DNA from 2 places in the Lysobacter soyae genome. Region 2 is predicted to be linked to the other one. Evidence: predicted binding sites of a transcription regulator. Region 2 holds the regulator's gene; the other holds the start of a gene.

Region 1 (10,394 bases), 450 kb from region 2:
GCCGATGACCCGGTGATTCCAGTGGGCGACTTCGACGGCTTGGATCGCTTGTCCAATGTGGACTTCGAGCTCCATGTACACGGCGGCCATTGCGGCTTTCTGCGCAATTGGCGCATGCAGGGCTACGCCGAAGACTGGTTCGTGCGTTCGCTCAACCTTGGTTGCGGTCGAAGCTGAGCGTCGCGCCTTGGGCGGTTTTCAGCACCAGCTGATCACCCGCCATTTCCGCTTTGGAACTGCCCTCAATCTGGCGGCCGATTTCCGCTTCGGCTTCCATCAGCGCGGGCTCGCACGCCATCCTCGTCGACATCATGCGTTCGACCTTCAACGTAGAACCCGTCAGCGTGTAGGCGCCGCCCATATGGTTGCAGGCTTCGCTGATGCCCACGCGACCTTTCTCAAACGCAATGGCCACGGGTTTGCCGGGTTTGTTGACCAATGCACCGATCACACCTTGGTTGTCCGTGGCTGTGGCGAGCGACCACTTCGTACCTTCCAATTGCAGCGGTGGTGTGTTTTGGGATCCGGACTGCGGCGCGGCGCAGCCACTTAATACACAGGCGAGTAGAACGGCTCGGATTTTCATGGCGACTCCAGTTGCGTGGACTCAGGCCGTGGCGGGCACCAGTGCCAGCAGAATCGCGGCCAAAATTGCACGATACACAGCGAAGGCCGTGAACCGGTGACTCTGTATATAACGCAGCAACCATTTAACGGCGATGAAGGCGGTGATGGCAGAGGCGACAGAAGCGATGCCTAACGACGTCCAATTCTCTTGGCCCAACTGACCATCTTTGGCCAGCGACAGAAACTCATAGCCCGTCGCCGCAAACATCGTCGGAATGCCGACCAAGAAGGCAAATTCCGTTGCCGCGGCGCGTGATGTGCAGCCGGCCAACAGTGCGACAAAAATCGTGGCGGCCGAACGCGAGGTGCCCGGAAACACACCGGCAACGACTTGCGCCAAGCCGACCAACACAGCGATCGTCCAAGTGATTTGACGGCGTTCGCCATCGCGCGCGGCACGTTTCGCGGCGAAGTGTTCGGCAACCACCATCCACACCGCGCCGATCACCAAGGCATAAGCAATGGGTCGCACGGCATCGGGCAATTCCCAGCCGAGTTTTTTCACCACCAACATGCCGACAACGGTGACCGCGAACGACACGCCCAGTTTGATGACGTAGTCGCGCGCAAAGCCAATACCCAAGCTTTGCCCCGTCTCCGGATGCACGACATCGCGACGACCGAGAAACGCCTGCACCAAGGCAACCAACTTCTTCCAATAGATGAAGACCACCGCGAGAATCGCAGCGGCTTGGATCGCCACGTTGAACAAAACACTGCGATGACCGAGCCATTGCTCGGCGATGATCAGGTGCCCCGTGCTCGAAATCGGCAGGAACTCGGTGATGCCTTCGATGATGCCGAGCAACAACGCATTGAGAAATTCGGGCATGGCGGGGTCGTGACTGGAAAAAGATAGAGTAAAGGCAAACCTGCACGTCACATGTCGGAATCGTGACAGGGAGGCGCAACTTGTCCACGAATCGGCGGCGACGTCAAGACAATACAAGCGCAAACCGAAGTGCGAAAATAGCGCGATCCATGACTTTGTTCATCTACATGCCGCACATCGCGTGCCGCTAAACTGTAGCGCTACCTCAGAGGTCCGAAAGATGCCGAATCGCACTTCCACGTGTTTTGTTCCGGCGCTCGCCGCCGCCCTGTTCCTTTCGGCCTGTGGCGGTAAATCCGATGCCTCGGCCCCAGGTGGCGCACCCGGCGGTGCGATGCCGGCAGCGGAAGTGGGCTACATCGTTGCGCAGCCCGCGGATATTTCCTTCAAGGCGGAAGCCGCCGGTCGCCTGACGCCATACCGCAGCGCCGACGTTCGCGCGCGCGTTCCCGGCATCGTCCAACGCCGACTCTATGACGAAGGCAGCGACGTGCGTGCGGGCCAAGTGTTGTTCCGTATTGATCCGGCGCAATTGCAAGCGGACTCCAGCGCGGCGCAGGCAGCTTTGGCGCGTGCTCAGGCCGAAGCGGCCAACGCAACGGCGAATGCCGCGCGCGCCCGCAAACTGGCACCGGGCAAATTTATTTCCAAGAATGATTTGGATGCCGCACTGGCGGCAGAGCGCAGTGCCAATGCAGCCGTGCAACAAGCCCGTGCCGCTTTGCAAGGCGCGCAGATCAATCAAGGCTATGCCACCGTTCGCGCCCCGATTTCGGGTCGGGCCGGTATCCAACAAGTGACCGAGGGCGCCTTGGTCGGGCAGGGGACCGCCACGCTGCTCACCACCGTCGATCAGATCGATCCGCTCTATGTGGAGTTTTCAGTCGGTGGCAATGAGTTGACGCGCCTGCGTCAGGCCGGCGATGGCGGTGGCTCCAGCGACATCACGGTGATCCTGCCCGACGGCAGTGCCTACGCACATACGGCCAAACTCGATTACGCAGGGAACGTGGTCAATCCCGCGACCGGTGCCGTCAAACTTCGTGCCGTGGTGCCGAATCCGGAACGTCTGTTGATGCCGGGTACCTTTGTGACCGTGCGCGCTTCGCTGGCGGAACAAAAAGGCGCGTTCCGCATTCCGCAAACCGCGGTGTTGCGTGATGCCCAAGGGCCCTACGTGTTGGTGGTGGACGCGCAAGGCAAAGCCGCGCGCAAGGGTCTGCCGGAAGGGCGCCAGGAAGGCGCCGATTACATCGTTGACGGCGGCCTCGCTGCAGGCGACAAGGTCATCGTCAGTGGATTGCAACGCGTGCAACAGCCGGGTCAGCCTGTGAAGGGCGTGCCGGCCGATGCGCCGAAACCCGCCGCCAAACAAGGCTGATCCCGTGCCCCGTTATTTCATCGAGCATCCCGTCTTCGCATGGGTTATTGCGATTCTCGTCTCGTTGGCCGGTGTGCTGGCAATCGGCAATCTCGGCATTGAGTCATACCCGAACATCGCGCCCACGCAAGTCTCCGTGGGCGCGGGCTATCCGGGTGCCAGCGCCGAAACCACCGAACGCGCGGTGACCCAGGTCATCGAACAGCAACTGTCGGGCATCGACAATCTCGATTACTTCAGTTCCTCCAGTTCGAGTGGCCGCGCCAGCATCAACCTGACCTTCAAACCGGGCACCGATCCGGACATCGCGCAGATGCAGGTGCAAAACAAGGTTTCGCAGGCAACGGCGCGATTGCCCACCGAAGTGATTCAATCCGGCGTCACCGTGGCCAAGGCCAACGCCGGCTTTTTGATGGTGGTGGCGTTGAAGTCGACCAATCCCGCGGTCGATCGTGATGCGCTGGGGGACATGATTTCGTCACGCGTGGTGGATCAGATTTCGCGCGTCCCCGGCGTCGGCAGCACGCAGGTGTTCGGCGGCGAGTATTCGATGCAAATCTGGCTCGATCCCGAAAAGTTGCGTTCCTACGGAATGTCGGCGTCGCAAGTGCTCGCGGCCGTACGCGGGCAGAATGTGCAGTTCTCGGCCGGTTCGGTCGGTGGCGAGCCTTCGCCGGATTCGCAAATGTTCACCGCCACAGTGGCGGCCGAAGGGCGCTTCTCAACCGTCAAGGAATTCGAAGACATTTTGCTGCGCACTGACAGCGGTGGCGCTTCGGTGCACCTGAAAGACGTGGCACGGATTGAATTAGCCGGTGCCCACGGGTTCAATCTGAAATGGAATGGCACGCCCGCCGCAGGTTTCGCGGTGCAATTGGCCCCGGGCGCCAACGCGATGGCGGTCGCCAAAGACGTCAAGGCGCGCATGGATGAACTGCAGCCGAGCTTTCCCGCCGGCGTGCAGTGGTTCTCCCCTTTCGATACTTCGACCTTCGTCAAGATCTCGGTCGACGAAGTGGTCAAGACCTTAGCCGAAGCCATTGTGCTGGTGTTCCTGGTCATGCTGCTGTTCTTGCAAAATTTGCGCGCCACCTTGATTCCGACATTGGTCATTCCGGTTGCGTTGCTCGGTACCTTCCTCGGCATGTACGTGCTGGGCTTCACCATCAACCAGTTGTCACTGTTCGGCATGGTCCTCGCGATCGGCATCGTGGTGGATGACGCCATCGTGGTCATTGAGAACGTCGAGCGCTTGATGACTGAAGAAGGCTTGTCGCCTTATGAGGCCACCAAAAAGGCGATGGACCAAATTACCGGTGCGGTCATCGCTATCACCTTGGTGTTGGCCGCGGTATTCATCCCCAGTGCCTTGCAGACAGGCAGTGCAGGCGCAGTGTACAAGCAGTTCGCGCTGACAATCGCCATTGCCATGTTCTTCTCGGCATTTCTGGCCTTGGGGTTCACGCCGGCGCTGTGTGCCAGCTTGCTCAAGCCGACTACGAATCACGAGAGCCGCAATCCGATTTTCCGCGGCTTCAACCGCATTTATGACAAAGTGCAAAGCACTTACGTCGGGCACATCGGCAGCGCTATCCGGCATACGCCGCGTTGGATGGTGGTGTTCCTCGCGCTCGCCATCGTAGGCGGCTTTCTTTTCAGCAAGATGAAAGGCAGCTTCCTGCCTGAAGAAGATCAGGGCTATGCCTTGGTCATGGTGCAGTTGCCTGCCGGTGCCACCTTGCGCCGCACGGAAGCGGTCTTCGAAGACGTGCGAAGCAATCTGGAAAAACTACCCGAGTTTGAAAGCGTCATGCAAGTGGCGGGCTTCAGCTTCATGGGGCAGGGCGAAAACGTCGGCATGGGCTTCATCAAGCTCAAAGATTGGAAAGACCGTGACACCACCGCCACCGAGTTCATCGGCAAGGCCAACGGTGCCATGTTCGGCATTCGTGACGCGCAAGTGTTCGTCATGAACTTGCCGACCGTCAGCGGCCTCGGTCAGTTCGGCGGCTTCGACATGTACTTGCAAGATCGCAGTGGCGCCGGGCGTGAAGCGCTCGGTCAGGCATTGGGCACCTTGATGGCCAAGGCCAGCCAAGACAAATCGCTCATGGCGGTGCGCCCGAACCTGTTGGCCGATGCGCCGCAGCTGAAACTCGATGTCGATCGCGTGCAAGCACAGGCCATGGGCTTGTCGGTGGGTGACATTTACAGCGCCATCCAGTTGATGCTGGCGCCGGTGTATGTCAATGACTTCGTACAAGGCGGCCGCGTCAAACGCGTCACCATGCAAGCGGAAGGTGCCTATCGCACCGGCGCGGAATCCTTGTCGCATTTCTACACGCCGTCGACGACGCAGGATGCCACCGGGGTCGCCGAAATGATTCCGTTGTCCAACGTGGTGCATTCCAAGTGGCAGGTCGCACCGCCGGCACTGCAGCGCTACAACGGCTTTGCCGCCATTGAAGTGGTGGGGCAGCAGGCGGCGGGCTACAGCTCCGGTGATGCGATGAATTCGATGGAGCGCATTGTCGAGAAGGAATTGCCGCAAGGCTTCGGTTACGACTGGGCCGGTCAGAGCTATCAGGAAATTTTGTCGGGCAACCAAACCACCATGCTGATGGTGTTGTCGATCGTGGTGGTCTTCCTCTGCCTCGCCGCCCTGTATGAAAGCTGGACGGTGCCGATCGCGGTGTTGTTGGTGGTGCCGATCGGCATCATGGGCGCGGTTATTTTCTCGATGCTGCGTGGTTTGCCCAACGACATCTACTTCAAGATCGGAATGATCACGGTGATGGGCCTGGCCGCCAAGAACGCGATTTTGATTGTCGAGTTCGCGATCTTCGCGCGTCAGGAAGGCAAGCCCTTGGGTGCGGCAGTGCTGGAAGCGGCACGTCTGCGCTTGCGACCGATCTTGATGACCTCGTTGGCCTTTATCGCCGGCGTGGTGCCACTGGCCATCTCTACCGGCGCAGGTGCCAACGCGCGTCACGCCATCGGTACCGGTGTGATCGGCGGCATGGTGTTCGCGACGGTGCTCGGTCTGCTGTTCATCCCGGTGTTCTACGTCGCTGTGCGCTGGATGCTGGGCGATCGCCTGGAATCCGAATCGGCTCCCGCGGAAAAGAAAGCAGGCTGAGCATGGCGAACGACGCACCTCAGGATGTCCGGCTGATTCGTTTTACAGACGAGTTGGCCGGTGAATTCCACGACATCAATGTCGAATGGATCACCTCGATGTTCAAACTCGAGGACACCGATCGTGAGGTGCTGGAGAATCCGCGTGCCCGAATCATCGCGCCCGGCGGCGACATCTTGTTCGCCGAAATCGACGGGCTCGGTGTGGTCGGCACCTGTGCGTTGCAACGAACGGGTGAAGGCGGCATCGAGCTGACCAAGATGGGCGTGCGTGAATCGGCGCGCGGTAAGAAAGCCGGCGAATTCCTGTTGCAGCATGGGATTGCGCGCGGCATTGAGATGGGCGCCGATCCGCTCTATCTGCTGACCAACAAACGTTGCGCCGCAGCGATTCATCTCTACGAGAAACTCGGCTTTGTCCACGATCCGGACATCGCCGCGCGCTATGGCACACGCTACGAACGCTGTGACGTTGCCATGCGTTACGCGGGCGCCGCTGCCCCCGCGGCTTGAGTCACACGGAATAAGACAAGTTGCACCGACATGGTGCAATTGCCGCCCGTTCTGGTGCGAAACAGACGGATCTCGTGGCGGTGAAGTATATAAATCAAGCGCTTGCGTGCCATTCAAGCTTGGCATGCGCTTTGCTTTATCTCATGCATCCCTTCTACCGAGTCCGCCATGTCCATCGAAAACGTTCTGAAACTCGTTAAAGACCACGCCATCGAATTCGTCGATTTGCGTTTCGCCGACATGCGCGGCGTCCAGCACCACGTCACGTTCCCGGCTCACATCGTCGATGAAAGCCTGTTCGAAGACGGCCGCATGTTTGACGGCAGTTCGATCACCGGTTGGCGCGGTATTCAAAACTCGGACATGGTCCTGCTGCCTGACGCGAGCACCGCCTTCGTCGATCCGTTCACCATGCATCCGACGCTGGTGCTGACCTGCGACATTCTCGACCCGACCACCATGCAAGCCTATTCGCGCGATCCGCGTGGGGTCGCACGCCGTGCCGAAGCTTATTTGAAAGCCAGCGGCATCGCCGAGCAGGCATTCTTCGGTCCGGAACCCGAGTTCTTCATTTTCGACTCGGTGCGTTTTGCGAACGAAATGGGTCACACCTTCTTCCAAGTCGACTCCGAAGAAGCGCATTGGAACTCGGGTCGTGACTACGACGGACGCAACCACGGCTACCGTCCGATGGTGAAAGGCGGTTACTTCCCCGTCGCACCGCTCGATTCTCTGCACGACATCCGCGCCGACATGTGCAAAGTGCTGACCGAAACCGGCATCGAAGTCGAAGTGCATCACCATGAAGTCGCCAACGCCGGCCAATGCGAAATCGGCACGCGTTTCGACACCTTGGTGAAGAAAGCCGACGACCTGCTCACGATGAAATACATCATCAAGCAAGTCGCGCATCGCGAAGGCAAAACTGCGACCTTCATGCCGAAGCCGATCGTCGGCGACAACGGCAGCGGCATGCACGTGCACATGTCTTTGGCCAAGGGCGGCCAGAATTTGTTCTCGGGTGACGGCTACGGCGGTCTGTCGCAAATGGCGCTGTGGTACATCGGCGGCATCTTCAAGCACGCACGTGCCATCAACGCCTTCGCCAACAGCACCACCAACTCCTACAAGCGTTTGGTGCCGGGCTATGAAGCCCCGGTGATGTTGGCCTATTCGGCCTCGAACCGTTCGGCCTCCTGCCGCATTCCGCATGTCTCGAATCCGAAAGCGCGCCGCATTGAAATCCGCTTCCCCGATCCGATGAACACCGGTTACCTGACCTTTGCCGCATTGATGATGGCGGGTCTTGACGGCATCAAGAACCAAATCGATCCCGGCAGCCCGAGCGACAAAGACTTGTATGACTTGCCGCCGGAAGAAGAAAAGAACATCCCGACCGTTTGCCATTCGCTCGACCAAGCCCTGGAAGCTTTGGACAAAGACCGCGAATTCCTCAAGGCCGGCGGCGTGTTCACCGATGACTTCATCGACGGCTACATCGCGATGAAGTCGAAGGAAGTCACTGCGTTCCGCGCGGCCACGCACCCGCTGGAATATCAGATGTACTACACGATCTGATCCTCACGAGGCTCGCGAGAAAGCCCCGCCAAGCGCGGGGCTTTTTTGTGCGTCGGGCAAAACTGCCTTGTTATGATGGCCACAGGAAGCAATACGAGACAGTATCGACGTGGAACGCACGGCAGCCGAGCAATTTCGCAAACGCATTCAAGGGCGTTGGGCGTTTCGCGCCTTCCTGTTGTTCAAGCTGCCGTTGGCGCTGTTGGCCGGATTGCGCATTGAATCAATCAGCGCGGACGCCTGTGCCGTTAGTGTTCCGCACGGATGGCGTTCGACCAATCCTTTCAAATCCACCTATTTCGCCGCACTCGCGATGGCGGCCGAGCTCTCCACAGGCGCGATGGTGATGGCGGAACTGCAAGGCTTGCCGCAAAAGACCGGCATGTTGGTGAAGCGCGCGGAAGCTGAATTTCTCGTCCGGGCCACGGCGAAGGCCAGCTTCACCTGCGTAGGCGGCGCTGCCATTCGCGCTGCCGTGGATGAAGCCGTGCGTACCGGCGAAGCTGTCCTGCTGCCGCTTGAAACCGTCGGCCGCATGCCAGACGGCACCGAAGTGGCACGCTTCGTCTTCACTTGGTCCATCGTGGCAAAAGCTCGCGTATAGTCGCCACGTGCAGAACGCCCGCCACCATCCGTTGCTGATCAAACTCGCATTGCTCGCCGCAATGCTGATGGCGTTTGCCCCGGGAGTGAGCCGAATGCTGGCCGAACCGTCGAACCCGGTCGGCAACATCGTCGAAGCGATGTGCACGAAAGTCGGCATGCAGTACATCAGCCTGCCGATGAGCATTCACGACAAGGAAGCGACGCCGGTCGGCAAGCACGAAGCCGCCTGCGGTTACTGCGCACTGCTGGGCGGCACCGCGCTGCTCGCGGTTGCGATCTTCATCGCGCTCTTCCTGCCGTTCGTACGCCTGCGCTTGCCCCTGCTGCATGTACGCCGGCATATACCCGCGCCTGCCACATCGCTCGGCTCTCGAGGGCCACCGCTGTACGCCTGATTCCTGACACCTTTTTGCGGGCGCCTGCCTGCAGTCACAGAATTTGGAGTACACATGAATACCTTGAACAGGGCGGCGCGCGCACGCGCACGCCTGTCGTTGGCTGTGGCCATGGCTCTGGCGACGATGCCGGCCTTGGCCCAACAAAATCCCTCCGATACCGAACACGTGGAAGCGCCGGCAGTCACACTTGAAAAAGTGGTGGTGACCGCAGCGCCGGTGTCGCCACTCACCTTCGAACTGGAAACAAAACTGCCGCGGCAACCGGTGCCCGCCAGTGACGGCGCCGACTATTTGAAAACGGTTCCCGGCTTCAATGCGATTCGTAACGGCGGCACCAATGGCGATCCGGTGCTGCGCGGCATGCACGGCTCACGCCTCAACATCCTCACCGACGAAGGCACCATGCCCGGTGGATGTCCGGCGCGCATGGACAATCCCTTGTCTTATGTCTCACCGGAAAACTTCGATCGATTGATCGTGGTGAAGGGGCCGCAAACCGTGCTCTGGGGCCCTGGTGCCTCTGCGGGCACGATCCGTTTCGACCGCCTCGGCAAACGCATGACCGAATCGCCTTTTGAAGGCGGAGGCAGCCTGATGGCGGGCGCCTTCAATCGCCGCGACGCGGCCGTCGATCTGCGCATGGGCAAACCACTTGTTTTCTTGCGTACAACCGCCAACCATTCGCAAGCCGACGACTACACCGATGGCAACGGCGACATCGTGCCTTCCGCATGGAAGAAATGGAACGCGGACGTCAGCCTCGGCTACACGCCGGATGACGACACGGTCATCCAACTCAATGCCGGCAGCGGTGACGGCGAAGCCAAGTACGCCGGGCGCGGCATGGATGGCCGTCAATTCAAGCGCGAGCATCTCTCGCTGCAGGCGCGTACCACCGGTATGCAAGGGGTGTTGGCGGGCTACGAAGCCTCGCTCTACTACAACCGCGCCGACCACATCATGGACAACTACAGTCTTCGCACGCCGAACCCGAAGAGCATGATGGCCATGCCCATGTACGCCGATGTTGACCGCACGACAACGGGCGGACGTGTGGCGCTGAGTTGGCAACTCGGCCGGCTAAGCCTGGCGACCGGTGGCGATTTCAGTCGCAGTGAACACCGCAGTCGTGTCGGGGGTCCGGACACACCGCCCGAACAACTGCCTTGGGTCGACGATGCGCGACTCGCCAACTCCGGTCTCTTCGTGGAAGCGACATGGAAAGGCGCGAACACCGCACAAATCGTCTTCGGTGCGCGCGGTGATCGCGCAACGGTGCAAGATCTGCGCGCCATGACCGACGGTATGATGCCGCGTCCCA
Region 2 (10,394 bases):
AGCAGATGTCGCCGCTGGGAACCCTCAAGCGGTTCGACTTTCCAACCAGCGCATGATCGACGCACGATCTTTCGCGCGCGCAAGGGCCCGACTCGATTGCACCAGCTGCGCGTGGTCGATCTCGCGAACCGCCTTTCGGATCTGCAAGAAGCTGCCGGGATGCATGCTGAGCTCTTCGATGCCCAAGCCGAGCAACAACGGCGTGAATGCCTCATCCGCGGCGATTTCGCCGCAAATTGCCACCGGCTTGCCGGCTTTGCGCGCGGTGCGGACGATGTCCGACAGCATGCGAATGAAGGCCGGATGCAAGGGCGTGTAAAGATCGCCGAGCGCTTCGTTGTTGCGATCGGCCGCCAACAGATATTGGACAAGATCGTTGGTACCGACCGACAGAAAATCGATTTTGGAGACGAAAGTGGGCAGGGCGATCGCCGCCGCGGGAATCTCAATCATGGCGCCGAGCGGAATATGTTCGGCAACGGCCACACCTTCCTCGGCCAGCGATTTGCGCACACGATCAAACAGACGCGCGGCATACAGGACTTCCTCGCGCGAGGTGATCATCGGCAACAGCACACGCACCGGTCCATAGGCCGAAGCGCGTGCAATCGCGCGCAGTTGGATTTCAAAGAGTTTCTCGCGCGACATGGACAGGCGAATCCCGCGCAGGCCCAAAGCCGGGTTGGGTTCGTCGCGCAATGCAAGGCCGGTGTCATCGGATTTGTCCGCCCCCAAATCGAGGGTGCGGATGGTGACGGTGCGTCCGGTCATGCCGAGCACTGCATCGCGGTAAGCGTTGAACTGTTTTTCTTCGTCGGGAATTTCGTGCGTACCGAGGAACAGGAACTCGGTGCGATACAGACCGACGCCGGCTGCCCCCAATCCGTGCGCTTCGGCGATGTCTTCGCGCGATTCCGCATTGGCCCACAACTTGATATCCACGCCGTCACGCGTGCGTGTCGGTTCCCGGCGCAGACGGTTGAGCTGCTTGCGTTCGCGTTTGAAGGCATCGACGCGTTTGCGGTGCGCGGTCAGATCCGTTTGATCGGGTTCGCAAATCACCAAGCCTTCGAGGGCATCGACGATCAGCACATCGCCGTCGTTGATCTTGGTGAGGGCTTGGGTGGCGCCGACTATCAGTGGGAGATGCAAACTGCGCGCAAGAATGGCCGTATGTGAAAGCAAGCTGCCCGTCGTGGTGACAACAGCCAGAACGCCTTGGGCCTGCAATTGGGCGATTTCCGCCGGGGCCACTGCGTCGGTCACCAAGATATCGCCGGCAACGCCCTGTAGATCGGCGTCACGACGATGCAGCGCGGCATGCAGGCGGCCGATGACTTGGTCGATGTCATCGATCCGGCTGCGCAAGTAGGGGTCGTCCATGCTCAAGAACACATGGGCGACGCGATCGCGTTGTTTGCGAAGCGCGTAATCGGCGGTGTAACCCTTGGTCCTAATCAGCGTATCCAGACCCTGCAGCAATTCCGGATCGTCCAACATCAAGGCGTGCAGATCGAGAAACTCACCGATCTCGTGTGCCAAGGCGCCATGCAAACGTTGGCGCAATTCGTGCATTTCCGCGCGCACGAACTCGATTGCGTCATGGACGCGTTCGACTTCGGCCTCAACCTCGTCGGGCTGGATGGTTTCGCGCTCGACCTCCAACATCAGCGGCATGCGCACGCGCGCACGCCCCAAAGCGACGCCACGTGCTGCCGGGATTCCTTGGATGGCGCGACGCATCAGCTGCCCTCGTCGAAATAGCGGTTGAACAGGTCTTCGATGGCATTCATGCAGGCGACTTCGTCCGGCCCGTCCACACGAACACGCACCACGGTGCCGACGCCGGCAGCCAACATCAACACACCCATAATGCTTTTCGCGTTGATGTCACGCCCCTTGGCCGCCATCATCACTTCCGAGCGATAGCCGGAGACCAGTTGCACGAGCTTGGCGCTGGCGCGCGCATGCAGCCCGAGTTGGTTGATGACCTGGATATCTTTTTCAATCATCTCAAATCTCGTCCAGAATCACGCCGTTGCGCCCGCCCAGCGAGGCCACAGATTGCATCGCATCGAGTTTATTTTCCGGATAGTTCATGACACGCAACAGCATGGAGAGGTTCAGCCCGGCCACGCGCCGTGCGGGCGTACCCAATCGTGCCAGTTGTGCGGCGATGTTGCTCGGACTCGACCCGTACAAATCCACCAAGATCAACACGCCGTCTTCGCTCTCTACTTTGCGCAAGGTGGCGCTGGCCGAGGGCAAGGCCTCTTCGACGCTGGACTCGAACGGCATCTCAAACGTTTCGACCTTGAGCGGAAAATTGCCGACGATTTTGCGCGCCGCCGAGACCAACGCCGGTGCAATCCCCGGATGTGTCACCAGCAGAATGCCGACACTCATTCGAGCTCCCGATGATAGGTGGCCACTTCCTGCCAGCCGGTTTCGCGGGCATGGCGTGCCAGTTGCTCTGCCAGGTACACCGAACGGTGCCGGCCGCCGCTGCAACCGAATGCCACCGTGACATAGCTGCGGGTGTCGGTCTCCATTTTCGGCAGCCAAGTGTCGAGGAAGCCGCGAATCTGGTCCAGATAAATGCCGACGTCCGGTTGGCTTTCAAAATATTGGCGCACTTCGGCATCGCGACCCGACAAAGGACGCAGGACGGCGTCCCAATGGGGGTTGGGCAGCATGCGCGCATCGAACACGAAATCGGCGTCGCCCGGGATACCGCGGCGATAGGCGAAGGATTCGAACAACAAGGACAAGGTGCGTTCATCGGACAGAGCGAACGCGGTAATGACTTCACGGCGCAACTGGTGGACATTCATGCCGCCGGTATCAATGCGGATGTCTGCCAACGCCGACAACGGCTTCAAGACTTGTCGTTCAAGCGTGATCGCATCGGCCAGTGCCAAACCGTACTTGCTCAAAGGATGGCGACGGCGGGTGTCGGCATAGCGGGTCAACAGGAATTCGTTCGACGCATCGAAGAACACCAGTTTGGGGTCGAACCCGAGCCGGCCGACCGACGACAACAACTCAGGCGTGCGTGCCAAATCGCCGCGGCTTCGCACATCGAGACTGACGGCGAGATTGACCGGCGTCTCCTCGTCGCCTTCATCGGAATGCTCCACCCATTGCGGCAGCATTTCCAAGGGCAGATTGTCGGCGCAATGGAAACCGAGATCTTCGAGCGTCCGCAAGGCGACCGTTTTGCCGGAGCCCGACATGCCGGACACGATGATCAATTTACGCAGGGCCGGCGCACTCATTCCGAGGCCTCCAGAAAATGCGAATGGCGTGCCACGAACGCGGCTGCCGGATCGGCGCCTTTGGTGCGCAAGATATGTTGGCGCGTCGCCGCTTCACTCAACACCGCCAAATTGCGGCCCGGCATCACCGGCAGGGTAATACGAGGCACATCGAGATCGAGCACGCGCACGGTATCCACTTCGCCGGTGAGGCGTTCCATGCCGGTGGCGCGCGGCTCGAGATGCGGCCGTGTGAGATGGATGATCAATCGCAGGTACTTGTTGCGTTTGACCGAAGTGTCACCAAACATGTTGCGCACATTGAGCACGCCCAAGCCACGCACTTCAATCATGTCCTGCAAGAGTTCGGGGCAGGCGCCGTCTAGCACGTCCGGCATGATTTGGGTGAATTCGGGTGCGTCATCCGCCACCAGACGATGGCCGCGCGTGATGAGTTCCAAGGCAAGTTCACTTTTGCCCGAACCTGATTCGCCGGTGATCAACACGCCGGTCGAATAGATCTCCATGAACACACCGTGCAAGGTGGTGCGCGGTGCGAGACGGCGCGCCATCCAATATTGGATGTGATTGAGCAGTTCGTGCCCGCGACGCGGCGAAATCCAGATCGGTGTATCGGTTTCGTTGGCTGCTTCGATCAAATCCTCGGGGCAGTTTTGATTTTTGCTGAGTCCGACGCCGAGCGGGCTTGTGTCGAAGATGCGCTGGATCACACGCCAACGCTCGCGCGACTCCAGTGTATCCAACCACTGCAGCTCTTCGGTACCGAGAATCTGCACTTTGTTCGGATAAATGATGTTGAGATAGCCGCAGTGCGAGGGTCGACGTGCGTTGGTGTTGATGGCTTCCACACGGCGTGCACCGCCGCTTTTTCCGGCCACCCAGCGCCAATCGAGCCTGTCTTGCAATGCATCGAAAAGATCTTGCGAGGAGACGCCGGGAATCATTCGCCGAACCCCTGTGATGACGTCAGCGCGGCATAGAGCAGACCCTTGGTGTTCGCATTGCGCAAGGCATCGCGGAATCCGTCGCGCGCCAGTTTTTCGGCAATTTTCGCCAGCAACTGCAAATGGCCTTGCTGCCCCGTCTTCGGTACCAGCAACGCGAAAATCAAATCGGCTTGCTCGCCGCCGAAATCAACCGGTTTGTCGAGTTTGATAAAGCAGGCGCGCCGTGCGTCGAGGTTGTCGACGCGGCCGTGCGGTACGGCGACGCCTTGACCGAGTGCCGTGCTGCCCATGGTTTCGCGAAGTCGGAGTGCTTCGTAGACGGCTTCGCCGTCGAGTCCGGGCGAAGCAAGCAGGAAGGCGGCTTCCCGCAAAACGGTTTCACGGTCTTCAGCGTCGGACAACAAAATGACGCGATCGAAGTCCAGTAAAGGTGAAGTCATGCACGCTCTCCAAGGCTCGCATGGTGTCGAGCCTTGAAGGATAGCAAGTTGACCCGTGCCGGGTCGAAAGATCAGGCGATCGTATCGCTTCGCGACAGGCTGTCGCCGCGGTGGTGGTCCACCATCTTTTCTTTGTGTTTCATCAAAATACGGTCGAGCTTGTCGACGAGCCCGTCAATGGCGGCATACATCGTGGGTGCGCTGGCATCGGCGTGCAGCACTTTGCCTGAAACCGTGACGTGACCTTCGGCGCAGTGGTTCGGCTTGTCAATGGAAAGTTGAGTACGTACATCCAACGGATGGTCGAAGTGCCGCGCAAGGCGTTCCATCTTTTCGGTGGTGTAGTTGCGGAGTGCATCGGTAACTTCGATTTGGTGACCATGGACATCAATACGCATTGTCTTTCCTCCTGTGGTTGTGACCGTTTGCAACTCCAGAATGCGCCAAATCTTTGTAAAAGTGAATGAAGAAAGCGTAAGTGTTTCTTCAAATTAACGTTCAGGCCAAGCGGACCCGTTCCGAAGACGCAGGCAAGCCGATCGCCTCGCGATATTTGGCCACCGTACGACGGGCGACCGGGACCCCGTTGTCGTTCAGTTGCTTGGTCAGCGCCGCATCGGACAGCGGTTTGCGCGGGTTTTCCTTCTCGATCAGTTCGCGAATCATGGTTTGGATCGCGGCGCTCGAGGTTTCGCCGGCGTCGGAATCAATACCCGAGGCAAAGAAGCTGCGCATGGCTATCGTGCCGCGGGGCGTGCGGACATATTTGCGCGCAATGGCACGGGATACGGTGGATTCATGCAACGCCAACTTTTGCGCGATGGCACGCAAGGTGAGTGGACGCAATGCGAGTTCACCGAACTCCAAAAACGCGGACTGTTCTCGCGCCAAACAGCGCGTCACGTTCAACAAGGTTTCGCCGCGCGCTTCGATGCCGCGCAAAATCCAACGCGCTTCCTGCAGGTGTTCGCGCAAGTAGCCGGCGTCTTCGCGCGAGGCCTGCGCAATCATGCGCACATAGGCTTGGTGGATGCCGACCCGCGGCACGGAGTGGCCGGTGAGGGCGGCTCGCCAGACGCCTTGGTCGCGCCAGATGATGGCGTCGGGCACCACATAGGTATCGGCCTCCAATGGCGTGATGGCGCTGCCCGGTTTCGGGTCCAGGGATCGCAGCAACTCGAGTACCGATTGCGCGGTGGCTTCGTCACAGCCCAGCGTCTTGGCAATGCCGGTCAAGCCGATTTTCGGCAGCCGCTCCAGGCATTCTTCGCAAAGTTTGCGCGCATGGGCAATCAAGACCGGGTCGCCGACAAGCAAGTCGAGCTGCCGCGACAAACATTCCGACAAGTTGCGTGCGCCCGAGCCCACCGGATCGAACATCTGGATCTGTCGCAAGATCCGCTCGATCTCGGCGTCTTCCACCATGTACTGCGGGGCCAAGACCGCGCGGATGGCATCCATCGATTCGCGCAAATAGCCGTCATCGTCGATGCCGTCAATGATGGCCGCGCCGATGGCCTGCGCGCGTTCCGGCATTTGGCTCATGCGCAATTGCCAGATCAAATGTTCGTGCAGCGTCTCTTGCGCGACGATGCGTTCGCCGCGTCGGGTGCTGTCGTCGTCTTCATCATCGTCGCCCGTGCCGTTGCCCTGGCCGCCGCTGTGTTCCCAAGCGATGTCCTTGTCGCTCGCCCAGTCGGAGATCGAGTCCAAGGCTTCGTCGCGTGGTTCGGCGGGCGCATCGACGGCATCGGCTGCCTTATCCGGCGCGTCGGGCATGTGTCCGTTTTCAGGCAGGACTTCAGCATCTTCCAGCCAATCGAGCAGCGGGTTCTCTTCCAGAACACGGGTAATTTCCGCATCCAATTCGAGCGCGGACATTTGCAGCAAATGCAGGGATTGCCGCAACTGGGGCGTCAACGCCAGTTGTTGCGATTGTTTCGCTTGCAGTTGTTGCTTCAAGAGTCCTCCGGCGCACGATAGACCGGTTGGCGCGGCACTGCCCTAAAGCCTGAAGCCCTCACCGAGATAGACACGGCGAACATCAGCATCAGCCAGCAATTCGTCAGGTGTACCCTGCGCCAAGACGGCCCCCTCGTTGAGAATATACGCCCTTTCGCAGATGCCCAAGGTTTCGCGCACGTTGTGGTCGGTGATTAGCACGCCGATGCCGCGATCTTTGAGGTGACGGACGATACGCTGGATTTCGGTGACGGAAATCGGATCCACACCGGCGAAGGGTTCGTCCAGCAACATCAGCCGCGGTTTGGCGGCCAAGGCGCGCGCGATTTCAACGCGGCGACGTTCACCGCCGGACAGGCTGGCGCCTTGTTGATCTGCCACGTGCGTGACTTGCAGTTCTTCCAATAGCGATTCGAGTTCGCGATCGCGGCCTTTCTTGTCGAGATCTTTGCGCAACTCCAGCACGAGCTTGATGTTGTCGCGAACCGACAGGCGGCGGAACACCGACGGCTCTTGCGGCAAATAGCCGACACCGAGCGTGGCGCGCGTGTACATGGCCTTCGACGTGATGTCCTGACCGTCCAAAACGATGCGACCCGCATCCGCTTGGACCAGGCCGACAATCATGTAAAAACAGGTGGTTTTGCCGGCGCCGTTGGGACCGAGCAGCCCGACGACTTCACCGGGATTCAAGCTCAAGCCGAAGTCTTTGACAACCTCGCGGGATTTGTATTTCTTGCGCAGTCCTTCAGCAATCAGCATCGGTCAACCCTTGGGCATGATGACCATCTTGACCCGGGTGCCATCGCCCCCGCTGTTCACGTGGCCGGACTTGGTGTTGTACACGATGCGCGAACCCGACATCGAACCGCGCGGCTGGGTGACCGTGACGTTGCCCGACAAGGTGATCACTTCATTGACGAAGTCGTAGTCGGCGTTGGCCGATTTGCTGCTCATCGGGGTGCCGTCGTCGAGTTCCTGGCTGACCGTGACGCCGCCGCTCAATTGGCCGCGTTGCGGACGACCATTGGCTTGGGTGATCACCGCGCGTGCGGCGTTCACCTTCAGGGTGCCTTGGGTGATGATCACATTGCCGGTCAGGGTACAGGTCATCGATGCGCCGAGAATGCACTGTTGGGTGGAAGCCTCGATATTCATCGGCGCCTTGCGATCGCTGGAACGCGCATGGGCACCGCCGACGAAGAGGACGGCCACTGCGACTGCGCCGATCAGGCGCTTAGCGGGAGACATTGGGATCATATTGGGCTCGGACTTCCGATTTCAGATTGACGCGGTCCTGGTCCATTTGGGCTTCGAAACCACGACCGCGAAGTATAACGCCGGGCTGCGATACGGTGACCAAGTCGTCACTCACGGCGCGGTTTTGCTGCGGGAAAACATTCATTTTGTCGCTGCGCAGTTCGGCTTGGCTTTGGCCGGTCGGCGACCGCATAAGGACATCGCCGCGCAAGCGCACTTCTTCGGCCTTGTCAGACACCCAAGCGGTCTTGGACGTTGCTTCCCAGAGCCGGTTTTGTTTGTCGGGGAAGGTGAAGGTCGGGGTTTGCAGGGTCATGCTGTGGTCGTTCGGGTTGCGCTCCAACAGCGGCGCTTTCAACGTGAAAGCGCGTTGCCCTGTGGCGTTAAGCGCGACGATGCTGAAGTCGTGCAGGACATAGTCGGGCGCGGCCGCATCCGGCGCTACCGATTTCAAGCGTTCTTGCGCGCGCCAAACGGCGATGCCCGACAACAGGGCACCCACCACCAACGCCAGCGTGATTGCAGTGCGCCAGTTCATTGCGCGTCACCCGCGTTGTAAATGGCATCCGCGAACCCGTGTGCGGCAAGCAACACATCACACAGTTCGCGTGCACCGCCGCGGCCCCCGGCTTTTTGCGCAGCGAAGTGCGCAATCGGTTTCACGCAGGCGTGCGCATCGGCAGGAATCGCCGCCAAGCCGACCAAACGCATGACTTCCAAGTCAGGCAGATCGTCGCCCATGAAGGCGACTTGCTCGAGTGTGAGGCCCAAAGAGGCGGCCAAGGCGCGAATGCAACCAGCCTTGTTTTTTTCGCCGGTAAAGACGTGCTGCACCTTGAGTTCGCGCCCGCGCGCTTCAACGATCCGGCTTTCCCGGGCAGTCACAAAGGCAACTTCGAAACCGTGGCGCACCAGCAGGGCAATGCCCATGCCATCTTGCGAGTGAAAGGCCTTGAGTTCACGACCTTCCGAGTCGAACACCAAGCGTCCGTCGGTCAGGGTGCCATCGATGTCGAAGGCCACCAAGCGCACAGCTTCGGCGCGCGATTGCAGATCGGGTGAATGGGGGATGGAAGGCATAGGCAATCAGACCACGCGGGCCCGCAACAGGTCGTGAATATTCAGCGCGCCGACCAATTTGGCGTTGTCATCCACCACCAGCAAGGCGTTGATTTGATGCGTTTCCATCAATTTCGCCGCTTCCACGGCCAATTGATCGGGGCCGATCGTGCGCGGCGTGCGCGTCATCACCGATTCGATCGGGGTGGTGTGGACATCCAGCCCGGGCGTATTGAGCGTGCGGCGAAGGTCGCCGTCGGTGAACAGTCCCAGCAGGTGTCCGTCTTCGCGGGTGATGGCGGTCATGCCCAAGCGTTTGCGGCTCATTTCCACGAGCGCATCCCCGAGGCTTGCATGTTGGCCCACGCGCGGAATCTCGTCGCCGACATGCATCACGTTGTGGATGTGCAATAACAGGCGCCGACCCAGGCTGCCCGCCGGGTGGGAGCGGGCGAAATCGTCGGAGGTGAATCCGCGAGCTTCCAGCAAGGCCACGGCCAGGGCGTCGCCCATCGCCAAGGCGGCGGTGGTGCTGCTGGTCGGGGCGAGATCCAGCGGACAGGCTTCGGCCGGAACACTGACATCCAGATGCACGGCAGAAGCGCGCGCCAGGCGTGATTCCGGTTTCCCCGTCATCGACACCACGGTGTTGCCTTGACGGGCGAGGACCGGCAAGAGCATCAGCAATTCGTCGGTTTCGCCCGAGTTCGACAGCATCAACACAGTGTCGGCATCGGTAATCATGCCGAGGTCGCCATGCCCGGCTTCACCCGGATGGACGAAAAATGCCGGCGTGCCGGTGGAAGCGAGCGTGGCTGCGATTTTGCGTGCCACGTGCCCCGACTTGCCCATGCCGACGCAAACTACCCGGCCGGTAGTGGTCATCAAGGCCTGGCAGGCGGCGCTGAAAGCACCGTCAATCCGGCCGCCGACCACGCGTAACGCGTCGGCTTCGATGTCAAACACCCGGCGCCCACTGGCGGCGAAATCCATGGGATCCGGCAATCCTTTCTCGGACATTTCAACGGTCATCCGTTACGCTGTAGGGCTAGTTTAAACCGCGCGAGAGAAGCCCATGAATCCAGACACCATCCGCAGCATGATCGAAGCCGGAATGCCCGGCGCACGCGTGGCGGTGCAGGGTGATGACGGCGTGCATTTCGAAGCCCAGGTCATCAGCGATGATTTCAAGGGCAAGTTGCCATTGGCACGTCATCGTCTGGTCTACGCCACCTTGGGGGACAAGATGGGCGGCGAAATCCACGCGCTGGCACTCAAGACTTTGACGCAGGAAGAAGCCGCGGCCGCTGGTCGCTGAGCACTTCCGATACCGGGAATTCAAATGCAAAAAATTGTGGTGGAAGGTGGCGTGGTGCTCGACGGCGAAGTAGTGATTTCCGGCGCCAAGAATGCGGTGTTGCCGATTTTGTGCGCGACCTTGTTGGCCG

Evidence for each region. The regulator sigma-54, encoded in region 2, starts transcription at its own class of promoters, with help from an activator protein. The targets are predictions, from matches to a motif close to TGGCACGNGCNTTGC.
Region 1: the regulator sigma-54 is predicted to act here: its motif matches at 6,612-6,626, upstream of glnA (type I glutamate--ammonia ligase).

Annotation. Positions count from the first base shown of each region.
Region 1 covers NZ_CP080544.1:57,870-68,263, reverse strand. Annotated here, with positions in the region: gene H8L67_RS00405 (YheT family hydrolase) at 1-177, shown strand, start outside; gene H8L67_RS00400 (META domain-containing protein) at 152-586, opposite strand; gene H8L67_RS00395 (undecaprenyl-diphosphate phosphatase) at 608-1,459, opposite strand; gene H8L67_RS00390 (efflux RND transporter periplasmic adaptor subunit) at 1,680-2,840, shown strand; gene H8L67_RS00385 (multidrug efflux RND transporter permease subunit) at 2,845-5,979, shown strand; gene H8L67_RS00380 (GNAT family N-acetyltransferase) at 5,982-6,491, shown strand; gene glnA (type I glutamate--ammonia ligase) at 6,660-8,069, shown strand; gene H8L67_RS00370 (DUF4442 domain-containing protein) at 8,179-8,673, shown strand; gene H8L67_RS00365 (DUF2946 family protein) at 8,681-9,070, shown strand; gene H8L67_RS00360 (TonB-dependent copper receptor) at 9,125-10,394, shown strand, end outside.
Region 2 covers NZ_CP080544.1:1,741,980-1,752,373, reverse strand. Annotated here, with positions in the region: gene ptsP (phosphoenolpyruvate--protein phosphotransferase) at 25-1,743, opposite strand; gene H8L67_RS08485 (HPr family phosphocarrier protein) at 1,743-2,012, opposite strand; gene H8L67_RS08480 (PTS sugar transporter subunit IIA) at 2,014-2,406, opposite strand; gene rapZ (RNase adapter RapZ) at 2,403-3,278, opposite strand; gene hprK (HPr(Ser) kinase/phosphatase) at 3,275-4,222, opposite strand; gene H8L67_RS08465 (PTS sugar transporter subunit IIA) at 4,219-4,665, opposite strand; gene hpf (ribosome hibernation-promoting factor, HPF/YfiA family) at 4,737-5,063, opposite strand; gene H8L67_RS08455 (RNA polymerase factor sigma-54) at 5,164-6,627, opposite strand; gene lptB (LPS export ABC transporter ATP-binding protein) at 6,670-7,389, opposite strand; gene lptA (lipopolysaccharide transport periplasmic protein LptA) at 7,393-7,878, opposite strand; gene lptC (LPS export ABC transporter periplasmic protein LptC) at 7,865-8,425, opposite strand; gene H8L67_RS08435 (KdsC family phosphatase) at 8,422-8,967, opposite strand; gene H8L67_RS08430 (KpsF/GutQ family sugar-phosphate isomerase) at 8,974-9,966, opposite strand; gene H8L67_RS08425 (BolA family protein) at 10,022-10,264, shown strand; gene murA (UDP-N-acetylglucosamine 1-carboxyvinyltransferase) at 10,289-10,394, shown strand, end outside.